DNA from 2 places in the Pseudomonas khavaziana genome. Region 2 is predicted to be linked to the other one. Evidence: predicted binding sites of a transcription regulator. Region 2 holds the regulator's gene; the other holds the start of a gene.
The links. Region 2 encodes sigma-54, which starts transcription at its own class of promoters, with help from an activator protein. Its sites were predicted from a motif close to ANTGGCATNNANNTTGCTNT; they were not measured.

Region 1 (3,403 bases), 2.7 Mb from region 2:
TCGACGCGTGCGGGCAGGTCAATAGTCAGGCCCGACTCATCGATCACCTCGAAACCGGCTTCGGTTAACGCGGCCTTGAGCCGACCGACTTTGCGCGGGGTGTCGTTGATCAACAGGATTCGTAACATGCTCGTGCTCCTGTCAGCGCAGCGCTTGGTGGCGGATGTCAGGCGCCATGGCATGCAAGCGGAAGCTGCGGGCGTAGCCGGCGGGGTCGGAGCCGTCCCAGGTCTTGCCGTCGATCAACTGGCTGCTGCGCATATCCTCGTCGTAGGTGGTGATACCCAGCGCCGTGGCCGCCTGGCGATACAAGGCCAGTTGCTGCACCTGGCGGGCGACGCCAAGGTAGTCAGGCTCTTCACGCAGCAACCCCCAGCGCCGGAACTGGGTCATGAACCACATGCCGTCGCTGAGGTAGGGCAAGTTCACCTCGCCACCGGCGAAAAAGCGCAGTGCATGGGGGTCTTGCCACTGGTTGCCGAGGCCGTCGTCATAGTTGCCCAGCAGGCGGGGTTCGATAGTGTCCAGCGGTGCGTCGAGGTATTCGCGGGCGCTGAGCAAGCGGGCGGTGGAGCGGCGGTTTTCAGTGCTCTGTTCGATAAATCGGCTGGCCTCGAGGATTGCCATGACCAGCAGGCGAGCCGTATTGGGGTAGGCATCGACAAAGGCCTGGGTGCAGCCCAGGACCTTTTCCGGATGATTCGGCCAGATCGCCTGGGTGGTCGCCAGGGTAAAACCCTGGTGGTGTCGCACCGCACTGGCACTCCAGGGTTCGCCGACACAAAACCCGTCGATGCGCCCGGCCTGTAGGTGGGCGACCATCTGCGGCGGTGGCACCACCACGCTTTGAACGTCCTGCAATGGATGAATCCCCTGGCTCGCCAGCCAGTAATACAGCCACATGGCGTGGGTGCCTGTGGGAAACGTCTGGGCGAAAGTCAATTTTGTCCGGCTTTGGTGCACATGGCGTTCCAGCGCCTCAGGAGTGATCACCCCTTGGTTTTGCAGACCCTGGGACAGGTTGATGCTTTGGCCGTTCTGGTTGAGCCCCATCAGCACCGCCATGGGGCAGGGGACGACGCCGCCGATGCCCAGATGCACGGCATAGACCAGCCCGTAGAGACTGTGGGCGGCGTCCAGTTCGCCGCTGACCAGCTTGTCACGCAGGTTGGCCCACGACGACTGGCGCTTGAGATTCAGCGTGAGGCCATAGGGTTGGGCAAAGCCCTGGGTAGCGGCGACTACCAGCGAGGCGCAATCGCTCAATGCCATGAAGCCCAGGTCGAGGCTGCTTTTTTCCGGAGCGTCACTGCCGTTTACCCAAGCCAGTGGATCGTTCATCGACACCTGCCTTTTTTCAAGAAAGCCGTGATTTCCAGGGCGGCCATGCAGGCCAATGCAGGGCAACCACGGCTATGTACGTAGGCTCGCCGAGTCTTTGGCGCGGGCCTGTTACAGAGTGCATAGCAAGGCACATGCCATGGGTTGGAAGGTGGGTTCTGCCGTCAGCTTTCCATCATGATTGAACCTCTTGCGCCTCGCAGTATGGCCGCTTCTTCAAGCCATACAGCCCAGGAATATCCACGGTGCACGCTGATTCACCTGTAACGATCAAATACCGCTGGCTGTACCTGGTGCTGATCTGTGGCGTGTTGTTGCTGGGCAGTTGCGCTGTCTGGTGTGAGGCCGTTGACCACCGGGCAATCTGAGCCTGTGTAACGTGCGTTCCTGCAAACAGATCCTGAGTTTTCCCCCCTGAAAAAGGCCTTTGTCCATGCATCTGGAAATACTGTTGCAGGAGCAACTGATCAGCCGCAAGCGTCTGGCTGCGTTCGCACCGGGGAAGGTGCTGCCCTTGGATCCAGGCGTAACCCGATGTGTGGAGGTGCGGGTCAATGGACAACTGATGGCATTGGGTGAGCTGGTGCAACTGGAGGACCGGCTGGGGGTGGAGCTGCAGGAGACCTATCAGGAATGGATCTCTCAATAAGGGCGGGTAGCGAATTTTCCTACCGGAAGGTGCAAAAAATAATTGGCTGAATGGGTTTTGTCCTAGCGCGGGCCGAAGTGCCGATTTCTATAGTTGTGACATTGGCGCGAGCTGGCACAGGAAATAAGGATTTTGAATGGCAGTAGTCGAATGCAGAGGTGCGTATGGTCGTCGTGAATGCTGAACCTGCGACTTCCCTGGTCTTTGCTCGCTGGACTTTGCATGGCGATGGCCGGTTGACGGGCGGGCACGCGGACATTCAGTTGCCACCCAAGGAGGGGCAGGTTCTGCGCCTGCTGCTGGCCTCCGGTGGCACGTTGATGACCAAGGACCGTTTGTTGGAACTGGCCTGGTCCCGGGGCGAAGTGGCCGATGAGTCACTGACGCGGTGCATTTACTCCCTGCGCAAGCACCTGGGAACCGATAAAGGGTTTATCAAGACTATCTATGGCAAGGGGTATCGTTTTACCTGCCCGGTGCGGGTGGTGAGCGACCCATCAAGGCACGTTATGCACGTGTGTTCATTCTGTGGTCAGGCCAGCAATGCTTAAGGGGGGGAGCAGGGGCCTGCTGCTCGGCTTGCTGATGGGCAGCAACCAGGCATTGGCCTACTGCTGGGACGAAATGGCCAGGCGATACGACCTGGAACCTGAGTTGTTGCAGGCCATCGCTGCGGTAGAGTCGGGTTACCGCTCCCAGGCAATGAACTACACCAACCGCAACGGCACGCGTGATATCGGCCTGATGCAGATCAACAGCATCCACCTGCCGCGTTTACTCAAGCAGGGCATTACCGAAGAGCGTCTGCTGAACGAGCCTTGCCTGTCAGTGGAGGTCGGTGCCTCGATCCTGGCTGAGTTTATCCAGCGTTTCGGATATAACTGGACGGCGGTGGGTGCCTACAACGTCGGGCCGGGGCCAGGCCCGCAGCGTGAGGCACTACGTCTGCGGTACGCAGAAAGGATCTGGGTGCGTTATGAAGCGCTGGTTTCGCAGCGCCGATGAGATCAGCGCGGCGCGCCTCGCATGCGGCCCGCCACCCCGGCTATAATCGGCGCCACCTTTTGCCGCCATCCGAGTCTAGCCCGCCCATGTATACCCTGGCCCGCCAGCTGTTGTTCAAACTTTCCCCGGAAACCTCCCACGATCTGTCCCTGGACCTGATCGGTGCCGGTGGCCGCCTGGGACTCAATGGCCTGGTATGCAAGGCTCCGGCGAAAATGCCGGTGTCGGTGATGGGGCTGGATTTCCCCAACCCGGTCGGCCTGGCAGCCGGCCTGGACAAGAACGGCGCAGCCATCGATGGGTTCGCGCAGCTTGGGTTCGGCTTTGTCGAAATCGGCACCGTGACTCCGCGGCCGCAACCGGGCAACCCCAAGCCCCGCATTTTCCGCTTGCCGGAAGCCGAGGCGA
Region 2 (3,403 bases):
GCCGGAACGGCCGCTGACGATGATCAAACGCATGATTACTGCCCGTTTTGTTCATCCAAGACGACCTGATAGAGCGCCTCATTGCTGCTGGCACTGCGCAGTTTGTCACGTACTTCCTTGCGGTCGAGCATGCTGGCGATCTGTCGGAGCAGCTCCAGGTGCGCATCGGTGGCAGCTTCCGGGACCAGCAGCACGAACAGCAGGTCGACCGGGGCGCCATCGATGGCGTCGAAATCGATGGGTTTTTCCAAATGCAGCAGCGCACTGACAGGCGTGTCGCAGCCTTTAAGGCGGCAATGGGGAATCGCAATGCCGTTGCCAAAACCGGTCGAACCGAGTTTTTCACGGGCAATCAGGGCCTCGAAGACATCTTGCATCTCCAGTTCAGGCACTTGGCTACTGATCAGGTTGGCAATTTGCTCGAGGGCTTTCTTCTTGCTGCCGCCCGGCGCGTTCACAAGGGAACGGCCGGGGGTCAGGATGGTTTCAAGTCGGATCATGGGGGGAGAGTTAACGACCTGTACCTTGCATCAGGTGCAGATTCTTTTCCTTATGCTTTATGAGTTGGCGGTCGAGCTTGTCGTAGAGCGAGTCAATCGCCGCGTACATGTCTTCATGTTCTGCATTGGCAACGAGCTTCGCATTCGGTACGTGGAGGGTTGCCTCGATTTTCTGCTTGAGCTTATCGACCTCCATGATGACCTGCACGTTGGTGATCTTGTCAAAATGCCCCGCAAGCTTGTTCAGCTTGCTCTCGGTGTACTCACGCAGGGGCTTGGTGACTTCAAGTTGGTGTCCACTGATGTTGACTTGCATACAGCTTCTCCTTCGTTGCCAGTGCATAAAGCGGCAGGCAAAACGCCTGCCACTGGAACGCTGTGGCCTGCCCGTCACATCAAACGCTTACGCTCGCTGGAAGGCGCGATCCCAAGGGACTCGCGGTACTTGGCGACGGTTCGACGGGCGACCTGAATGCCTTGTGCCTCCAGTAAACCAGCGATCTTGCTGTCACTCAACGGCTTTTTCTGATTTTCCGCGGCAACCAGTTTTTTGATGATCGCGCGGATCGCCGTGGAGGAGCATTCACCGCCCTCGGAGGTGCTGACGTGGCTGGAGAAAAAGTATTTCAGCTCATAAATACCCCGTGGGGTATGCATGAATTTCTGCGTGGTTACCCGGGAAATCGTCGATTCATGCATGCCGACCGCTTCGGCGATATCGTGCAGGACCAGAGGCTTCATGGCTTCGTCGCCGTATTCCAGGAAACCGCGTTGGTGCTCGACGATCTGGGTCGCGACCTTCATCAAGGTCTCGTTGCGGCTTTGCAGGCTCTTGATGAACCAGCGCGCTTCCTGCAGCTGGTTGCGCATGAAGGTATTGTCGGCGCTGGTATCGGCGCGGCGCACAAAACCGGCGTATTGCGGGTTGACCCGCAGACGGGGTACCGATTCCTGGTTCAACTCGACCAGCCAGCGTTCGTTGTCCTTGCGCACGATCACATCCGGGACGACATATTCGGCCTCGCTGGATTCGATCTGCGAGCCGGGGCGCGGGTTGAGGCTCTGCACCAGCTCGATGACCTGGCGCAACTCGTCTTCCTTGAGCTTCATGCGGCGCATCAGCTGGCTGTAGTCGCGACTGCCCAGCAGATCGATGTAGTCCGACACCAGGCGTTTGGCTTCGGCCAACCAAGGCGTTTTGGCCGGCAGTTGGCGCAGTTGCAGCAGCAGGCACTCGCTGAGGGTGCGGGCGCCAATGCCTGCGGGCTCGAATTGCTGGATGCGATGCAGGACGGCTTCGATTTCGTCCAGCTCGATGTCCAGCTCAGGGTCAAAGGCCTCTAGGATTTCGTCGAGGGTTTCGTCCAGGTAGCCCTGGTTGTTGATGCAGTCAATCAGGGTGACTGCGATCAGGCGATCGGTGTCGGACATCGGTGCCAGGTTGAGCTGCCACAGCAGGTGGCTCTGCAGGCTTTCGCCGACAGAGGTGCGGGTGGTGAAGTCCCACTCGTCATCATCATTGCTCGGCAGGCTGCTGGCGCTGGTCTGGTACACGTCCTCCCATGCAGTATCCACGGGAAGCTCGTTGGGAATGCGTTCGTTCCATTCGCCGTCCTCGAGGTTATCCACCGTAGGGGCGGTTTCCTGATAGGAGGGTTCCTGCACATCGGGGTTGGGTTTTTGCTCGATGTTATCGGCCAGCGGGTCGGCATTGTCGAAGTCGTCGCCTTCTTCCTGGCGTTCGAGCATCGGATTGGACTCCAGGGCCTCCTGGATTTCCTGTTGCAGGTCCAGGGTCGACAATTGGAGCAGGCGGATGGCCTGTTGCAGCTGCGGTGTCATCGTCAGCTGCTGGCCCATTCTCAGGACTAGCGATGGTTTCATGGCAGGGGCTTAACACCTTATTCGCCGGCGCAATGCGCCATCCACGACAGGGCGCGTGAGCGCCAAACATAAGCAAATTATATGCCTGATCTCGGGGCCTTTGCCTAGAGCGCGGTAACAATAAAAAAACTAAGGTTTCTATTGACTCCTGCGCGCTCCCGGGAAAGGCGCGAAACCACTGCGCCTACAGGCGGAACTCGTGACCCAGATACACTTCCTTGACCAGCTCGTTGGCCAGGATAGTCTCGGCATCGCCTTCGGCAATCAGCTGGCCATCGTTGACGATATAGGCAGTTTCGCAGATATCGAGGGTTTCACGCACGTTGTGGTCGGTGATCAGTACACCAATGCCCTTGGCCTTGAGGTGGTGGATGATCTGCTTGATATCGCCCACCGAGATCGGGTCGACACCGGCAAACGGTTCATCCAGCAGGATGAACTTCGGTGCGGTCGCCAGGGCGCGGGCGATTTCCACGCGACGACGCTCGCCACCGGACAGGCTCATGCCGAGGTTGTCGCGAATGTGGTTGATGTGGAATTCCTGCAGCAGGCTTTCCAGCTCTTTGCGGCGGCCATCGCGATCGAGTTCCTTGCGGGTCTCCAGGATCGCCATGATGTTGTCGGCCACCGACAGTTTACGGAAGATCGACGCTTCTTGCGGAAGATAGCCGATACCTGCCCGCGCACGACCATGCATTGGCTGGTGGCTGACATCCAGATCGTCTATCAATACCCGACCCTGGTCGGCTTGGACCAGCCCGACGATCATATAGAAACAGGTGGTCTTGCCGGCACCATTGGGGCCGAGCAAGCCGACGATCTGGCCGCTGTCGATCGACAGGCTGACGTCACGTACAACCTGGCGGCTTTTATAGGCCTTGGCCAGGTGCTGGGCTTTCAGGGTCGCCATTACTCGGCCTTCTTCTTCGGCTGGATAACCATGTCGATACGCGGACGAGGTGCGGTGACCTTGTTGCCATTGGCGCGACCGGCCTGGGCGACCTGGGTCTGGGTGTTGT

Region 1: the regulator sigma-54 is predicted to act here: its motif matches at 1,464-1,483, upstream of QYQ93_RS21475 (CmpA/NrtA family ABC transporter substrate-binding protein).

What each region holds. Positions count from the first base shown of each region.
Region 1 covers NZ_CP129946.1:4,827,140-4,830,542, reverse strand. The annotation lists gene QYQ93_RS21480 (ANTAR domain-containing response regulator) at 1-128, opposite strand, end outside; gene QYQ93_RS21475 (CmpA/NrtA family ABC transporter substrate-binding protein) at 142-1,341, opposite strand; gene QYQ93_RS21470 (hypothetical protein) at 1,587-1,709, shown strand; gene QYQ93_RS21465 (FliM/FliN family flagellar motor switch protein) at 1,775-1,990, shown strand; gene QYQ93_RS21460 (winged helix-turn-helix domain-containing protein) at 2,155-2,541, shown strand; gene QYQ93_RS21455 (transglycosylase SLT domain-containing protein) at 2,534-2,995, shown strand; gene QYQ93_RS21450 (quinone-dependent dihydroorotate dehydrogenase) at 3,082-3,403, shown strand, end outside.
Region 2 covers NZ_CP129946.1:1,222,901-1,226,303, forward strand. The annotation lists gene rapZ (RNase adapter RapZ) at 1-33, opposite strand, end outside; gene ptsN (PTS IIA-like nitrogen regulatory protein PtsN) at 36-500, opposite strand; gene hpf (ribosome hibernation-promoting factor, HPF/YfiA family) at 511-816, opposite strand; gene QYQ93_RS05370 (RNA polymerase factor sigma-54) at 891-2,384, opposite strand; gene lptB (LPS export ABC transporter ATP-binding protein) at 2,569-3,294, opposite strand; gene lptA (lipopolysaccharide transport periplasmic protein LptA) at 3,294-3,403, opposite strand, start outside.